Regions from separate parts of the Mesorhizobium sp. M7A.F.Ca.AU.001.01.1.1 genome, predicted to be linked through region 1. Evidence: predicted binding sites of a transcription regulator. Region 1 holds the regulator's gene; the other holds the start of a gene.

Region 1 (7,049 bases):
AGATGCAGGTCGATGCGGCTCTCGATCCGGTTGAGCGCATCGTCGGCAGTCGCCTCGAACTTGATGCGCGCGGCTTCCTGCGTGGCGAAGTAGGCAAAACCTGCCATCACCATGCTGATCAGCGCGACGGCGATAAAGGCGATGATCGGGAAAAGCTTCTTCAACGGATCGTGCGGTCCCTGAGCAATGTCGGACCTTTATGCGCAAGTCGCCCTGCCAACACAATGCCAAGGCCAAGCCATCCCTACGGCTGGCATATCACGTGTCCGGCAACCGCGATCTGGCTTGATCTCAGGCCGCGATCTTCAGCGCGCCCGGTCCGGGAATGGCGCCTGGCGGGCATTTGCCCAGAATGATCATGCCCAGCACCTCGTCCTGGGTGACATCAGTGGTGCGGGCGGTGCCGACCACCTGGCCGTTCTTCATGACGCAGACCCGGTCGGCAAGCTCGAACACATCGTGGATGTCGTGGCTGATCAGGAAGATGCCGATGCCGTCGGACTTCAGCTGCTTGACCAGTTCGCCGACCTGCGTCGTTTCCTGCGGACCAAGTGCGGCCGTCGGCTCGTCCATGATCAGGATGCGGGCGTTGAACAGGATCGCACGCGCGATCGCCACCGATTGCCGCTGGCCGCCCGACAGCTTGATCACCGGCTCCTTGAAACGCTGGAACCGGGGATTGAGCCGACCCATCACCTTGCGCGCCTCGGCCTCCATGGCAACGTCGTCGAGCGTGCCCCAGGCGGTCATCAACTCGCGGCCGAGGAACAGATTGGCGGCGGCGTCGACATTGTCGGCCAACGCCAGCGTCTGGTAGATCGTCTCGATGCCGTATTTCTTGGCGTCGCGCGGGTTGGAGATCGATGCCTCCTCGCCGTTGACGAAGATCTGGCCCGAATCGCGCTTGTAGGCGCCGGACAGGATCTTGATCAATGTCGACTTGCCGGCGCCATTATGGCCGAGCAGCGCCACGACCTCGCCGGGGAAAAGATCGATCGAGGCGTCGTCGACGGCGCGGATGCCGCCAAACGCGATCGAGATGTTCCTCATGTCGATCAGCGCGGTGGCTGCAGGAGCAGTCTTGTCAGTCATGGCATGCCCTCCTAGACGCGCTTGCGATAGACGGTGTCGAGCCACACGGCGATCACCAGTACGGCGCCGACGACGATGCTCTGCAGCGGCGAGTCGACACCAAGCAGCACCATGCCGGACTGCAGCGATTGCATCAGCAGGGCGCCGAGCATGGCGCCGATGATCGTTCCCGACCCGCCGGCTAGCGACGTGCCACCGATCACGGCGGCTGCAATGACGAGCAGCTCGTCGAGCGTTCCAAGCACGTTGGTGGCCGAATTCTGCCGGGCCGAGGAGATCGCCGCGGCAATCGTGGCCAGCACGCCCATGATCATGAACACCTTCATGGTGATCCAGCGCGTGTTGATGCCGGCGAGATTGGCCGCCTCGGGATTGCCGCCGATGGCGAAGACATAGCGGCCGAAACGGGTGCGGTTGGTGATGAAGGTCATGACCAGCCCGACGGCGACCGCCATCAGCACCGGTATGGCGATACCGTGGGCGATGAACAGGCCGCCTTCGGGAACGGTGATGTTGTTGGCGGCCGCATATCTGTTCACGATGCCGATCGGCCAGGGGTAGGAGTTGGCGAGCCAGACCGCACCCATGATGGCGCCGCAGGTGACGACACCGAGCAGCGCCTCGGCCCAGATCGGACGTAGCGGAAAACGGAAACGCTTGCGCTGCACCCGCCCGTTGAACAGCCCAAACACCACGGCGAGGCAGGCGACGATCCCGACAACCCAGCTCCAGGTTGCGCCGATCGATCCCGCCGGCCCGCCGCCCATCAGCTGAAAGGTGGCGTTAAGCGGCGCCACGGTCTGGCCTGATGTGACCCACCAGGCAGCACCGCGCCAGACCAGCAGGCCGCCCAGCGTCACGATAAAGGCGGGCACTTCGAGATAGGCGATGACGAAGCCTTGAAAGGCGCCGATCAACAGGCCGAGCGCCAGGCCGATGACCAGCGCCAGGGCCCAGATCCACGGATTGCCGAGTTCGAGCCCGACAAAACGCACCAGGAAATGCACCTGGGCAAATCCCATCACCATGCCGATCAGGCCCTCGGCGGAACCGACCGACAGGTCGATGTTGCGCATGACGATGACCAGCACCATGCCGCAGGCCATGATGGCGACCGCGGATGTCTGCACCGACAGGTTCCACAGATTGCGCGGCGTGAGAAAGGTGCGGCTGTCGAAATCGAGCGGGTTGACGCCGAGGCGCAGGCTGGAAATGACATGCAGCCCAATCCAGATGACCAGCAGCGCGCCGATCATGCCGAGCATCCGGGTGTCGATCTCGGTCGCCTTCAGGAACCGGGCGACGGCGCCGAGTTCCGACGCGCGCGCCGTATCGGCCTGCGGGTTGGACGTCGTGTCGGTCATGATTTCCTCCCACCGGCTGGCCGTCTGACGCGCATGCCGGAGCCCAGCCTAGAAGCTATCCGCATGATGCGGAAACACAATTCTTTGAGAAAACGCCGCGGCTTTTGGGCCGCGGCGTTCAGATATTTCGAAGTGGTCCGGATCAGTTACAGGCCGCGACGGTGCCGGCAGCGACACCCGCGCAGACTTCGTCCTTCTTGATCCAGCCAGCGTCGATGACGACGTTGAGATTGTCCTTGGTGATGGCAACCGGAGTCAGGAACAGCGACTTGACGGTGTTGCCGCCCGGCGTCGTGAAGTCCTTGGCGCCGGCGATGTCGCTCGTCTTCTTGCCGTCGGCCAGTTGCGAGGCGATCTCGGCGGCATTCTTGCCGAGCTCGCGCGCGTCCTTCCACACCGACACGGTTTGCGTGCCCAGGGCGATGCGGTTCAGCGCGGCGTGGTCGCCGTCCTGCCCCGAGACCGGCACGGTGCCGGCCAAGCCTTGAGCCGTCAGCGCCGCGACGACGCCACCGGCAGTGCCGTCATTGGCCGCGACCACCGCGTCGACCTTGTTGTCGTTGGCGGTCAGGAACTGTTCCATGTTCTTCTGGGCGTTGGCGGGCAGCCAGCCATCCGTGTAGGCTTCGCCGACATTCTTGATCTTGCCGCTGTCAATGGCTTCCTTGAGCACTTCCATCGAGCCCGAGAACAGGAAGTCGGCATTGGGATCGGCACCGGAGCCCTTGATGAAGACGTAGTTGCCTTCCGGCTTGACCTTGAACACTTCGCGGGCCTGCATGCGGCCGACTTCCTTGTTGTCGAAGGTCAGATAGAAAACATCCTTGTTCTCGATCAACCGGTCATAGCCGACGACCGGAATGCCTTCGTCCAGGGCTTTCTGCACGGCCGGGCCGATGGCCGAAGCATCCTGCGCCAGGATGATCAGGGAATTGGCGCCCTGCGAGATCAGGCTTTCGACGTCCGTAAGCTGCTTGCCGGGATTGGACTGCGCATCGGCGGAGATGTACTTGTCGCCGGCGGCCTCGATCGCCGTCTTCATGGCGGCCTCGTCGGTCTTCCAGCGTTCCTCCTGGAAGTTGGACCACGAAACGCCGACGACTTTGTCCTTCGCCTGCGCGACAGACGCGAGCGTCAGCGACATGGCGGCACCCGCCAGGATGGCGGCTGTGAATCTTTTCATATTATCCTCCCTGCGCCGCGTATGGCGCGACCAAACTGGCCCGAAGGCCGGCACAAAGGCCCTATTTTTTCGAGCCTCGAAAAAATACTGGGCCAACGCCCGAACGCTGTCAACATCGATTCTGATGGATTTTGATGTCGTTTCGAATTTTTTTCGGGCCTCGGAATAAATAAATGACACGGCGCGCGGCTTCTGCCAGTATTTGACCGCGTCACCGACAGCGTTCCAGGGCAGGAAGAACCGCGGCGACCGGGAGGATATGAAAGAGCATGTCGGTCGGAATCCGCCACGACGATTTGCGCCGCCGCAACCGCGCGATGGTGATCGCGGCGGTGCGCCGCGCCGGACAGCCGTCGCGCACCGAGATCGCCGCAACCACAAGCCTCAGCCATTCGACGATCTCGGCGATCTCATCCGACCTGATCGTCGAAGGTATCCTGACCGAAAGCAAGCCGAGCGAGGCCGGCTCGCTCAAACGCGGCCGTCCGCAGGTCGGCCTCAGCCTCAATCCGGAAGCGGCCGCGGTAATGACCGTGGTGCTGTCGCTGAACTTCCTCTCGGTCGCCGTCATCGACTATGCCGGCCAGGTAATATCCGAGGAACAGCGCCGGCTCGACACGCTGACGATGTCGCGCGACTCGCTGATCGGTGAGTGCACGGCAATCGTGCGGCGCCGCCTGGAAGATCCCGACCTGGACGTGCGCAGCATCGCCCGTATCGCGCTGGCCGTCCAGGGCATCACCGACACCCGTGCCCGCGCCATGCTGTGGTCGCCGATCACGCCGCACACCGACATCGCCTTCGCCGACATATTCGAAGACGAGTTCGGCATCCCAGCCATTATGGAGAACGATTGCAACATGATGGCGGTGGCGCTGCGCTGGCGCGACCCCGATCGTTACCGCGACGATTTCATCGCTATCCTTTTGTCGCACGGCATCGGCATGGGGCTGGTGCTGAAGGGCGAATTGTTCACCGGCACCCATTCCTCGGGCGGCGAATTCGGCCACATGATTCATCGGCCGAACGGGGCGCTGTGTCGCTGCGGACGGCGCGGCTGCGTCGAAGCCTATGCCGGCAATTATGCCATCTGGCGCAACGCGCGGCAGATGGGCGAGGATGCAGAACCCGTCGCCGATGTCAGCGATGCCGACATGCGCGCCCTGGCTGCCGCCGCCCGCGAAAGGGACGGACCCGAACGGGAAGCCTATCGCAAGGCCGGCGAAGCGCTCGGCTACGGCCTCGGCAGCCTGTTCGCGCTGATCGATCCGGCGCCGGTCGCCATGGTCGGCGTCAGCGCCGCCGCCTTCGACCTGATCGAGCCGGCATTGCGGCAAGCGATTGCCCAGACCGCCGGCGGCCAGCATTCCAAGTCGATTTCCTTCGACACCGAGCCGAACGAACTGCCGCTGATCCGCGAAGGCTGCGCCATGCGGGCGCTAATCTTCGTCGATCAGGAGATTTTTGCGCCGGGCGTGCAGGCGAGATCCGGTCTCGGCGGCAAGAACGTGGCGTGAGTTCAAACGAGGGAGTTCAGTCCTCGCGAATGGCGTAACCCGCCCCACGGATGGTGCGGATGACATCGGGCATACGGCCGTTGTTGACCGCCTTGCGCAGCCGGCCGACATGCACATCGACCGTGCGTTCGTCGATGTAGATCGTCTCGCCCCAGACATTGTCGAGCAGTTGGCTGCGCGAGAACACGCGGCCTGGATGGCGCATCATGAATTCAAGCAGGCGGAATTCCGTCGGCCCGAGCCGGATTTCGCTCTTCTTGCGATAGACACGGTGCGATTCGCGATCGAGCACGATATCGCCGACCTTGAGCACGCTGGACAGCACTTCCGGCTTGGCCCGGCGCAGCAGCGCCTTGACCCTGGCCATGAACTCCGGCGTCGAGAAAGGCTTGACCAGATAGTCGTCGGCACCGGTCGAGAGGCCGCGCACGCGGTCGCTTTCCTCGCCTCGCGCGGTCAGCATGATGATCGGCAGCCGCTCGGTCTCGGGACGCATCCTTAGCCGGCGGCAGAGTTCGATACCGGAAACCGCAGGCACCATCCAGTCGAGCACCAGAAGGTCTGGAACGTTCTCCTGCAGCCGGATTTCGGCCTCGTCGCCGCGCGTCACCACCTCGACCTGGTAACCTTCGGATTCGAGATTGTAGCGGAGCAGCACGCCTAGCGGCTCCTCATCCTCCACCACCATGATGCGTGGCGCGATCATCGGCTGGTCACCCCTGTCATGCCGCTGGCGCGGACATTGCCGTCTCGTCCTGCTTCGGACGGTTGGCTGGCAACTGCGTGCCGGTCAAAACATAATAGGCATTTTCGGCGATGTTGGTCACGTGGTCGCCGATCCGCTCGAGGTTCTTGGCGCAAAACAACAGGTGCGTGCACGCCGTGATGTTGCGCGGATCTTCCATCATGTAGGTCAGAAGTTCGCGGAACACCGATGTGTATTTGACGTCGATGCGTTCATCATTGTTTCTGAGCGTGGCAAGCGCTGCCGCGTCAGCGGCGGCATACTCGTCGACGACCCCCTGCACCTGGATCAGCACCAGCTGCGCCATTGCGTCGATCGAATGCGAAAGGTCGTGCGGCGTGACGCTCAGCCCGACAGTGCCGACGCGCTTGGCGATGTTCTTGGCAAGGTCGCCGATGCGCTCGAGGTCGCCGGCCATGCGGATCGAACCGACCACCGCACGCAGATCGTTGGCCATTGGCTGGCGCTTGGCGATCAGCGTGATGGCACGATCGTCCAGCTCGCGCTGGCGTGCATCCATGATGGCGTCGTCGGAAACCACCCGCTGCGCCAGCGCATTGTCCGAATTGAGCAAAGCCCTGGTCGAGCCACCGACCATCGAGCGGGCGAGATCGCCCATGTCGCGGATCAGCTGGCTGATCTGCTCCAGATCCTCATCGAAAGATGCAACGGTATGTTCACCCATGATCTTCGTCCCTCATATGCCAGAGATCAGCCGAACCGGCCGGTGATGTAGTCCTGGGTGCGTTTGTCGTCGGGGGTGGTGAACATCTTGTCGGTGGCGCCCTCCTCGACCAGATAGCCAAGATGGAACATCGCGGTGCGCTGCGACACGCGCGCTGCCTGCTGCATCGAATGGGTGACGATGACGATCGTATAGTTCTGACGCAGTTCGTCGATCAGTTCCTCGACGCGAGCGGTGGCGATCGGGTCGAGCGCCGAACACGGTTCGTCCATCAGGATCACCTCGGGCGACACGGCGATGGCGCGTGCAATGCACAGGCGCTGCTGCTGGCCACCGGAAAGACCCGTGCCAGGTTCCTGCAAACGGTCCTTGACCTCGTTCCAGATCGCCGCCTTCTTCAGGCTGGACTCGACGATCTGATCCATGTCGGCCTTGCGCTTGGCCAATCCGTGGATGCGCGGAC
Region 2 (9,797 bases), on a different contig from region 1:
TTCAAACGAATCCTGGCCAACAACGCTGAACCGTTGGGCATAACCGGCCTGGCTACGTCGGGTCTTCGCGATGCAGGTCATGGATGGCCACACCGTCGACATTGGTCGGCATCGTCAGCCACTCACGATGGCGCAAGGTGCGCTGCGTGTCCTCCAACCCTGTCTCCCAATGCTCGCGCATCGAGGTGCCTGAGAACTCATAGTCCTTGGCGTGACCCTCATAGCCCTTGTGCTGATAGATCAGGTGCACGATGTTGACGGTGCCGGCGTCCGAATAGTCCTCGATCAGCGCTTCCTCGGCCGGCGTCCGCAACTCCTTCGGCACCCGTTTCAGTGCATCGAGCAGGCGCATCTTGAGACCGTGGATGCGTTTGAAATTGTCGGTGTTTTGCCGTGTGCGGCTTGAATACATGATGTCCTTGTGGCGCGACAGCACGTCCGGCATGCTGCGCGGCAGGACGCCTCGCGCGCTGAACAGGTCGACCTGGAAAACCAGCGAGGAACGGTCCTCTTCCTGGTCGAGCAGATATTGCAGCGGCGTGTTGGAGACGATGCCGCCGTCCCAGTAATATTCGCCTTCGATGCGGATCGACGGGAACGCCGGCGGCAGCGCGCCGCTGGCCATGATGTGCTCCGGTTCGATGCGGACCTTGTCGGTGTCGAAATAGACGAAGTTGCCGGTCCGGACGTTGACCGCGCCGACGCTCAACCGCTTCTTGCCGTCGTTGAGGATGTCGAAGTCGATCAGGCTTTGCAGCGTCTCCTTCAGCTCGGCCGTGTCGTAGAAGCTGGTGGCGCCCTCGGCGCCGGGCTGCTCCATCCAGGGGTTAGGATTGCGCGGCTTGAAGAAGCCCGGCTGCCCCATGACCATGGTCATCCACGAACTGGTGCGATTGCGGATATCACGGTAGATGTCGCCTTCCGGCGTATAGGCCCAGATCTTGCGACCCGAAATCGTCTGCCAGAATTGCTCGAGGCGCTGCAGCCGGCGGCTCGATTCATTGCCGGCGATGATCGCCGCATTGATGGCGCCGATCGACACGCCGGAAAGCCAGCTCGGCTCGCAGCCGGCCTCTGCCAATGCCTGGTACACCCCAGCCTGGTAGGCGCCGAGCGCGCCGCCTCCCTGAAACACCAGCGCGACGCGGTCATACTGCGCCGAGATCTCCGCGATGGTGGCGGTGGCCTCCTTGTTGCGATTGCGTTCGAGCACGGCTTTGGTCTCCGACTTCTGTTTGGGCTCTGAAAGGCTTGTGCAGCTCAGGTGCGGTCGGCGAGATAATCGTGAACCACTTCGCCCAGCCCAAGCGTCAGGTCGGCGGTGAAGTGGACGGCGGATACGATGTCGAGCACCGGCAGCCGCGCCACGTCGGCCATGACGTGCGGCCGCAAATCGAGTGCGGCGGGCGCTGTCCAGGCTTCCTTCAGCGTGATGTCGGTGAGGTGGTAGCGGACCAGTTCGCAGATGCGCGGCGTGCCGTCGACATGCGGGACGATCTTGATCAGGAAATTGGGCGCGGCCAGCGAAGCGAGGACAGAGCCGTGATCGGCTTTCTTGTGCTTGTAGCCCATCGTGCCGGTGGCGCACAGAACGCTGCCATAGTGCAGCGTGCCGACGATGACCTCGCCTTCATGCACGATCTTGGGATTGGCAAGCTTCTTGGGAAAGCCCCACAGTTCGCGGCCGCCGGCGATCGGCGCGTCGTCGTCGAGATACATCGAATGGACGTAGGCGCCGTGCTGGCCCTTGTAGCGCACCGGGATGACCTGGCCGGTCTCGGTGTAGTCGCCGAAACCGGTCGAGTCAGGCATGCGGATGAATTCGTATTTGACCAGCGGCTCGTCGATCTCCAGCGGCTCCGGCACGACAGCCTCTAGCGCCTCGCGCGTCGTGCGGTAGGTGATGATGACGTATTCGCGGTTGAAGAAACGGTACGGCCCGGGCGGAAAGGAGGGGTTGGTCAGCGGCATCGCATAGGCGCGCTTCACGACATCGGCGATCTGCAAGGCTGTAGCCCCATTTTGGTTCAGGAATGACTGCGCGAATGCGCTCCGGATTATGTTGCACGGCACCATGACAGTGCCGTGTCAGCCGCCTGACAGCCGCCCAAGGGGCCTGTCGACGGCCGTCTCAACCCTGTAATCGCACCGACATATGGCTATGGCACTGTCATGGTGCGGCGCACAAAGGCGGCCCCGTTCGTTCCCTCCCACCTCTTGCGAGATCATCATGGGTTTCCTGTCTTCGAAGAACGCCCTCGTCACCGGCTCGACCAGCGGCATCGGCTTGGCCATCGCCCGCGCCTTTGCCGTGGAAGGCGCCAATGTCACCATCAACGGCCTTGGCGATGCGGCTGCCATCGAGCACGAGCGCGCCGGCATCGAGAAGGATTTCGGCGTCAAGTGCCGCTACTCCGGTGCCAACATGATGGATGGCGCGGCGGTCAGCGCCATGGTGCATGAGGCCGAGGCTGCCTTCGGCAGTCTCGATATCCTGGTCAACAATGCCGGCATCCAGCATGTCGCGCCGATCGAGGAGTTTCCCGATGACAAGTGGGAAGCCATCATCCGCATCAATTTGCTCGCCGCGTTCTACGCCATCAAGGCGGCACTGCCGGGCATGAAGACGCGCAAATGGGGCCGTATCATCAACACCGCCTCGGCGCATGCGCTGGTCGCCTCGCCGTTCAAGTCGGCCTATGTGTCGGCCAAGCACGGCATTGCGGGCCTCACCAAGACGGTAGCGCTCGAAGCAGCGCTCGACGGCGTCACCGTCAATGCGATCGCGCCGGGCTATGTCTGGACGCCGCTGGTCGAAAGGCAGATTCCCGACACGATGAAGGCGCGCGGCATGACCGAGGAACAGGTCAAGCACGATGTGCTGCTCGCCGCCCAGCCGACCAAGGAATTCGTCACCGTCGACGAGCTCGCCGCGCTGACGCTGTTCCTGTGTTCGGACGCGGCCAGGCAGGTCACCGGCACAACCTTGCCGATGGATGGCGGCTGGACGGCACAGTAGAGGGTAATCCAAGCGTTCCGTTTGCCTGCTGGTGCCGCTGGGCGCTGGCAGAAAAGCACCCGGCTATGCCGTGATCTTAATCGATGCGGATGGCGTGGTCGTGCATTTCCATGATTTTGCGATCGACGCGGCGGGTTGCCCGCCTCCGGCAGGCTTCGCGGGGCACTGAGCAGGACTTCCCGCGAGGGCCAAGATGCCGCCAGTCGCATGTGCCGGCCTATTGCACGGCAGCGCAACAGGCTGCGCCGTTGGCTGAGCTGAACGATCCCAACCGATGCCCATCCGCGCACTGACGGCGACTGCGCGGCATCGGGTTTCCCAGCCTCTTTCTCGTCCCGCCGGACTACGGTGAAAGTGTCCGAAAAAGCACGGGAATATGGACATTAGTCTTGACAGAAATACAGATGTTCAATACCCGTCAGGCAATCGAACAAGCCTGCATTATGGGAGGAACGAGCGGTATGGCTTCCAATGTTTCGTTGACGGGTCTTGCCCGCGATCTCGAGGAACGCGCAAAGTCGGGCAAGCCTATCCGCATCGGCCTGATCGGCTCGGGCGAGATGGGAACCGACATCGTCACTCGTGTCGCCCATATGTCGGGCATCGAGATCGGCGCCATTTCCGAACTGAACCTGCCGGCTGCCAGCAAGGCCGTCGATATCGCTTTCCAGGAAACCGGGCATGCGCGCGAAGTGTCGAATGCTTCGGCTATGACGTCGGCGATGGAAGCCGGCAAGGTCGCGGTCACCAACGACGCCGACCTTGTCATCAACAATGATCTGATCGACGTCGTCATCGATGCCACCGGGGTTCCCGCCGTTGGCGCCGAGATCGGGCTGCGCGCCATGGAGCATGGCAAGCATCTGGTGATGATGAATGTCGAGGCCGACGTCACCATCGGCGCCTATCTGAAAAGCGAGGCCGACCGGCTCGGCGTCACCTATTCACTGGGCGCCGGCGATGAGCCGTCCTCCTGCATGGAGCTGATCGAGTTCGTCTCGGCCATGGGTCACCCGATCGTTGCCGCCGGCAAGGGCAAGAACAATCCGCTCAACATCGACGCTATTCCCCCGGACTATGAGGAGGAAGCCAAGCGCCGGCACATGAATGTCCGCATGCTGGTCGAATTCGTCGACGGCTCCAAGACCATGGTCGAGATGGCGGCAATCGCCAATGCCACCGGCCTGGTTCCAGACAAGGCTGGCATGCATGGCCCGGCGGCGACGCTTGGCGAACTGTCCAAGGTGCTGGTGCCGCAGAAGGATGGCGGCGTTCTGTCGAAGGTCGGCGTCGTCGACTATTCGATCGGCAAGGGTGTCGCGCCCGGCGTCTTCGTCGTTGCCGACATGTCGCATCCGCGCATCTCCGAGCGCATGGAAGATCTGAAGATGGGCAAAGGCCCGTATTTCACTTTCCATCGTCCCTATCACCTGACCTCGCTCGAGGTGCCGCTGACCTGCGCGCGCGTCGTGCTCTACGGCAAGGCCGACATGGTGCCGCTGGCCAAGCCGGTGGCCGAAGTGGCCGCCGTGGCCAAGAAGGACATGAAGCCCGGCGAGAAGCTCGATGCGATCGGCGAATATTGCTACCGCGCCTGGATCATGACGACGCCTGAAGCGCGCGCCGCCAAGGCCATTCCCTGCGGCCTGCTGCAGGGCGGCTCGGTCACCGCGCCGATCAAGAAGGGCGAACTCATAACCTACGCGAATGCAGCGCCCGCGGCGGGCTCCAAGATCGCCGAACTGCGCGCTCGCCAGGACAAGCTCGTCTATGGGACCGTGGGAGCGTGATCATGGCCACAGCCAGCAAAGCCGTCACTGACAGTCGCGCCAATCTGCCCTTCGTCTACCGCCAGTACAGCGCCGAGCAGCTCAAGCAGGTGCTCCACAAGATGTACCTGATCCGCCGCTTCGAAGAGGGCGCGGAGGAGTGCTACACGCGCGGCCTCATCCATGGCACCATGCATTTGTCGATCGGCCAGGAAGCCAGCGCCATGGGCATCTGCATGCCGCTTGCCGAGGATGACCAGATCACCTCGACGCATCGCGGTCACGGCCACTGCATTGCCAAGGGCGCCGAGGTCAAGCGCATGTTCGCCGAGTTCTTCGGCAAGACCACAGGCTACTGCAAGGGCCGTGGCGGCTCGATGCACATCGCCGATGTCGGCAAGGGCAATCTCGGCGCCAATGGCATCGTCGGTGGTGGTATCCCGATCGCCGTGGGGGCGGCATTGTCCTCCAAGATGATGAAGACCGGCAAGGTCGTGGTCTCGTTCTTCGGCGATGGCGCCAACAATGAAGGCGCTTTCCACGAGGCGCTAAACATGGCGGCGGTCTGGAAGCTGCCTGTCATTTTCGTCTGCGAGAACAATGGCTACGGCATGTCGACATCGACAGCCCGCTCGACCGCGGTCAAGAACATCGCCGAGCGCGCCGCCGCCTATTCGATGCCCGGCGTCATCGTCAACGGCAACATCTTCTCCGAGGTCGCCGAGGCGTCTCATCAGGCTGTTGCCCGAGCCCGCGCCGGCGAGGGGCCGACGCTGATCGAGTCCAAGACCTATCGCCATCGCGGCCATTCCAAGAGCGACCGCAACCGCTATCGCACCAAGGAAGAGATCGAGGACTGGATGTCGAACCGCGATCCGATCACCCTGTTCGAAAGCGAGCTCAGGGAATTCGGCTTCATCGACGACAAGGGCATCGAGGCCATTCGCGATGCCGTGGCGCAAGAGATCGCCGAGGGCATCGAGTTCGCCAAGGCGAGCCCATCGCCCGATATCAGCGAGACGGGAAATTACGTGTATACGGAGCAGGCGTGATGGACGCGATGGTGCGTGAACTGAGCTACGCCCAGGCGATCCAGGAGGCCATGGCGATCGCCATGGACATGGACGAGCGCGTTTTCCTGATGGGCGAGGATATCGGCGTCTATGGCGGCGCCTTCCAGGTCACCGGCGACCTGGTCGAACGTTACGGCGCTGACCGCGTCATCGACACGCCGATTTCGGAACTGGGCGGCGCGGGCGTTGCGGTTGGGGCTGCGCTCACCGGCATGCGGCCGATCTTCGAGTTCCAGTTTTCCGATTTCGCCACGCTTGCCATGGAGCAGATTGTCAACCAGGCGGCCAAGATGCGCTTCATGCTGGGCGGCGAGGTTTCTGTTCCCGTGGTGATGCGCTTTCCCGCCGGTTCCGGCACCGGTGCGGCGGCTCAGCACAGCCAGAGCCTCGAAGCCTGGCTCGGCCATGTGCCGGGTCTGAAAGTCATCCAGCCGGCGACCCCCTATGATGCCAAGGGCATGCTTTTGGCGGCGGTCGCCGATCCCGATCCGGTCATGATCTTCGAGCACAAGCTGCTCTACAAGATGAAGGGACCGGTGCCCGAAGGCTATTACACCGTGCCGATCGGCAAGGCCGATATCCGCCGCGAAGGCCGGGATCTCACCATCGTCGCCACCTCGATCATGGTGCAGAAGGCGCTCGACGCGGCAGCCGTGCTGGAGAGCGAAGGCATCGACGTCGAAGTCGTCGATCTCCGGACCATCCGGCCGATGGACAAGCAGACCGTCATCGACAGCGTCAAGAAGACGTCGCGGCTGCTATGCGTCTACGAAGCGGTCAAGACGCTGGGCATCGGCGCCGAGGTCAGCGCCATGATCGCCGAGAGCGAAGCGTTCGACTATCTCGACGCGCCGATCGTGCGGCTGGGCGGCGCCGAAACGCCGATCCCCTACAATCCGGAACTCGAGAAGGCGACGGTGCCGCAAATTCCGGACATCATCACCGCCGCGCGCGACCTCGTGAAAGGGGTCCGCTAGACCATGCCGACCGAAGTCATTCTTCCCAAGGTCGACATGGACATGGCGACCGGACAGATCTCGCGCTGGTTTGCCGAGGAGGGCGCGCACGTCAAGAAGGGCGATGTGCTGTTCGAGATCGAGACCGACAAGGCGGCGATGGAAATCGATGCGCCGGCCAGCGGCGTCCTGCGCGATGTCACCGGCAAAGAGGGTGTCGATATTGCGGTCGGCGCTGCCGTGGCGTGGATCTATGCCGACGGTGAGGCCTATGGGGCTGATGCTGCTGCGGCCAAGCAGGACAAGGCGCCAATCTCCCCCCCCGCGGGGGAGATGTCGACGAAGTCGACAGAGGGGGGCGCTGTCGCGCCAACGTCTCATTCTGTCACGCACCCCTCTGCCCTACCCTCTTTGCCGCCACTTGGCATCTCCCCCACAAGGGCGGAGATCGGCCAATCGCCATCGGCCGGCCGTGCAACACCGCTTGCCCGGCGCCTGGCCCGTGAGGCCGGCCTGAACCTCTCGACCGTATCTGGCACCGGCCCGTATGGCCGGGTGGTGAGGGCCGATGTCGACGCGGCCATTGCCGGTGGCGGCGCCCAGACGGCGCCTGCCGCCAAGGCTCCGGCTGGCGTGCCGGCTGCTGCTCCTGCCGCGCCGGTAAAGGCGATGTCGGACGATCAGGTCCTGAAACTGTTCGAACAGGGCTCCTACGACCTTGTCCCGCATGACAGTATGCGCAAGACCATTGCGCGCCGCCTGGTCGAGGCCAAGACCACCATTCCGCATTTCTACCTGACGCTCGACTGCGAGCTCGATGCGCTGCTGGCGCTGCGCACGCAGATCAATGCGGCAGCCCCGGTGAAGAAGACCGACAAGGGTGATGCTCCGGCCTACAAGCTGTCGGTCAACGATATGGTCATCAAGGCGATGGCGATGGCGCTGAAGGCAGTGCCGGATGCCAATGCCTCGTGGACTGAAAGCGCCATGGTCAAGCACAAGCACGCCGATGTCGGCGTCGCGGTGTCGATCCCCGGCGGCCTGATCACGCCGATCATTCGGCATGCCGACGAAAAGACGCTGTCCACCATCTCCAACGAGATGAAGGATCTCGCCAGTCGCGCCCGCAGCCGCAAGCTGAAGCCGGAAGAGTATCAGGGTGGCACCACGGCGGTGTCCAATCTCGGCATGTTCGGCATCAAGGATTTTGCCGCGGTCATCAACCCGCCGCACGCGACCATCCTGGCAGTCGGCGCCGGCGAGGAGCGGGCAGTGGTCAAGAACGGCGAGATCAGAATAGCCACCGTGATGTCGGTGACGCTGTCGACCGACCACCGCGCCGTCGACGGTGCGCTGGGTGCCGAACTGCTGGTCGCCTTCAAGAACCTCCTTGAAAATCCGATGGGCCTGCTGGTCTGATCCACCAAGCAGAAGCCGGCGCCGACTGATGCGCCGGCTTGCGACAGAAACGACTTGTCAGGCGCTGACCCTTGACCCATGTTCTATCTGGATTGCGATCCAGGGAGGCCAAATATGCCTGCATTCGACCCATCTGACGTCAAAACCCTGTTCGGCAAGGTCATGGGTGCGTCGCCATCCGACATCAAGCTGGTGGCGCAGCGCCTGCACGACCACGCCTTCGAGCCTCGCATGTCGGCGGAGGAGACCAGGCAGCTCGTCGCCAGCCTCGGCTATGACAGTCTGGACGCGTTCTGCGCCGACATCGGTCTGCCCACGCATATCGCCGAGCGGTGGAGCCGTTTTGGTGTTTCCGGCGAGATGAAGCAGGTGTTCACACTGTTGGCGGCGCAGCGCAAGCGGGTGGCCGAGGCGATCGCCGAATTCGAATCCATGACCCATGTCGGCGTCGAGGATTTTTTGCGCGAGCGCGGGCTGATCTAACCGCCCTTGGCAAGCAGCGCCGTGGCGGTATCGCTGTCAGTGATCAGCACATTGGTGTCGACGGCTTTCAGTGCGGCGAGGATCGCCGCGACCTTGCGCTTGCCGCCCGCGGCGAGAACCACATTCGGCACCTTGCCGACCACATCGAGATCGATGGCCATGACACGCCCGTTTACCTCGTGGTCCACCAAACGGCCATTGGCATCGACGAAATAGCACAGCATGTTGGCGACCGCGCCCTTCGCTTTCAACGGAGCGATCAGCGATGACGGAACGATGCCATGCCGGAAGATGGTGGCGTCCGGCGACATGTCGCCGACGGTGAGCAGCGCGATGTCGGCGGCGGCCGCGCGTTGGCGTACATCCTGCAGGGTCGGCTGCGCCCAGAGGAGATCGCGCAGCGAGGAATTGTCGACCGTGACCGGCGCGGTGATCTGGTAGCTGTCGACCTCGAAGACATCGGCTACCTTGGCGGCAACGATGGACGGATTGATCCATTGCGAGTGCGGCAGGCTGCCGACGAGCGCCACCACACAGGCACGCTTCAACTGCCGGCGGGCAAGGAAGCCGAGGCTGGCATGCAGGGTCGCGCCGCCACCGATGGCGAGCGTCATGCCGTCCTGCATCTGCTCGCCGAGATAGGCCGCGACGGCATGGCCGATGGCTTTCTCCAGATGGTCATGCGCCGAAGGCGTCGGGATGACGACGGCGGCATTCAGACCCCAGCGCTTTTCCAGTCCCCGCTCGAGCGCCACCTGCCCGGCGGTCGGCGCGTTGATCATGGTGACGACAATGCCCTCGGCGGTGCAGGAGGCCAGCGTACGCATGACCTTCACCCTGGAGACATCGAGCTTTTCGGCAATCTGTTCCTGGGTGAAACCTTCGACATAGTAGAGCCATGCCGTCTTGACGGTAAGGTCCGACGAGACCATCGGCAGGCGAGCCTGTCTGGGTTTTTCTGTGGTCATCGGTTCCTGTCCCTCATGAGCCGTGGCCTGACCGGTGCTCATCAAGGAAATACCGGCCGGATGTCAACTGATGCCGGATCTGCGGCGTGTCGATTGTCGCACATTTCTGT

The links. The regulator PhoB, encoded in region 1, activates phosphate uptake and scavenging genes when phosphate is short. The targets are predictions, from matches to a motif close to TGTCATNNANCTGTCAT.
Region 2: a site for PhoB is predicted at 2,139-2,155, ahead of EN884_RS11040 (acetoacetate decarboxylase). Genes of this name have one in related genera too.

What each region holds. Positions count from the first base shown of each region.
Region 1 covers NZ_RZPF01000256.1:673-7,721, reverse strand. The annotation lists partial or broken gene EN884_RS17190 (histidine kinase) at 1-164, opposite strand, end outside; gene EN884_RS17185 (ATP-binding cassette domain-containing protein) at 292-1,092, opposite strand; gene EN884_RS17180 (sugar ABC transporter permease) at 1,104-2,456, opposite strand; gene xylF (D-xylose ABC transporter substrate-binding protein) at 2,599-3,639, opposite strand; gene EN884_RS17170 (ROK family protein) at 3,909-5,156, shown strand; gene phoB (phosphate regulon transcriptional regulator PhoB) at 5,173-5,862, opposite strand; gene phoU (phosphate signaling complex protein PhoU) at 5,879-6,586, opposite strand; gene pstB (phosphate ABC transporter ATP-binding protein PstB) at 6,613-7,049, opposite strand, start outside.
Region 2 covers NZ_RZPF01000135.1:325-10,121, forward strand. The annotation lists gene EN884_RS11035 (patatin-like phospholipase family protein) at 53-1,213, opposite strand; gene EN884_RS11040 (acetoacetate decarboxylase) at 1,261-2,007, opposite strand; gene EN884_RS11045 (3-hydroxybutyrate dehydrogenase) at 2,231-3,019, shown strand; gene EN884_RS11050 (NAD(P)H-dependent oxidoreductase) at 3,481-4,809, shown strand; gene EN884_RS11055 (thiamine pyrophosphate-dependent dehydrogenase E1 component subunit alpha) at 4,812-5,840, shown strand; gene EN884_RS11060 (alpha-ketoacid dehydrogenase subunit beta) at 5,840-6,838, shown strand; gene EN884_RS11065 (pyruvate dehydrogenase complex dihydrolipoamide acetyltransferase) at 6,842-8,236, shown strand; gene EN884_RS11070 (hypothetical protein) at 8,351-8,719, shown strand; gene EN884_RS11075 (sugar-binding domain-containing protein) at 8,716-9,687, opposite strand.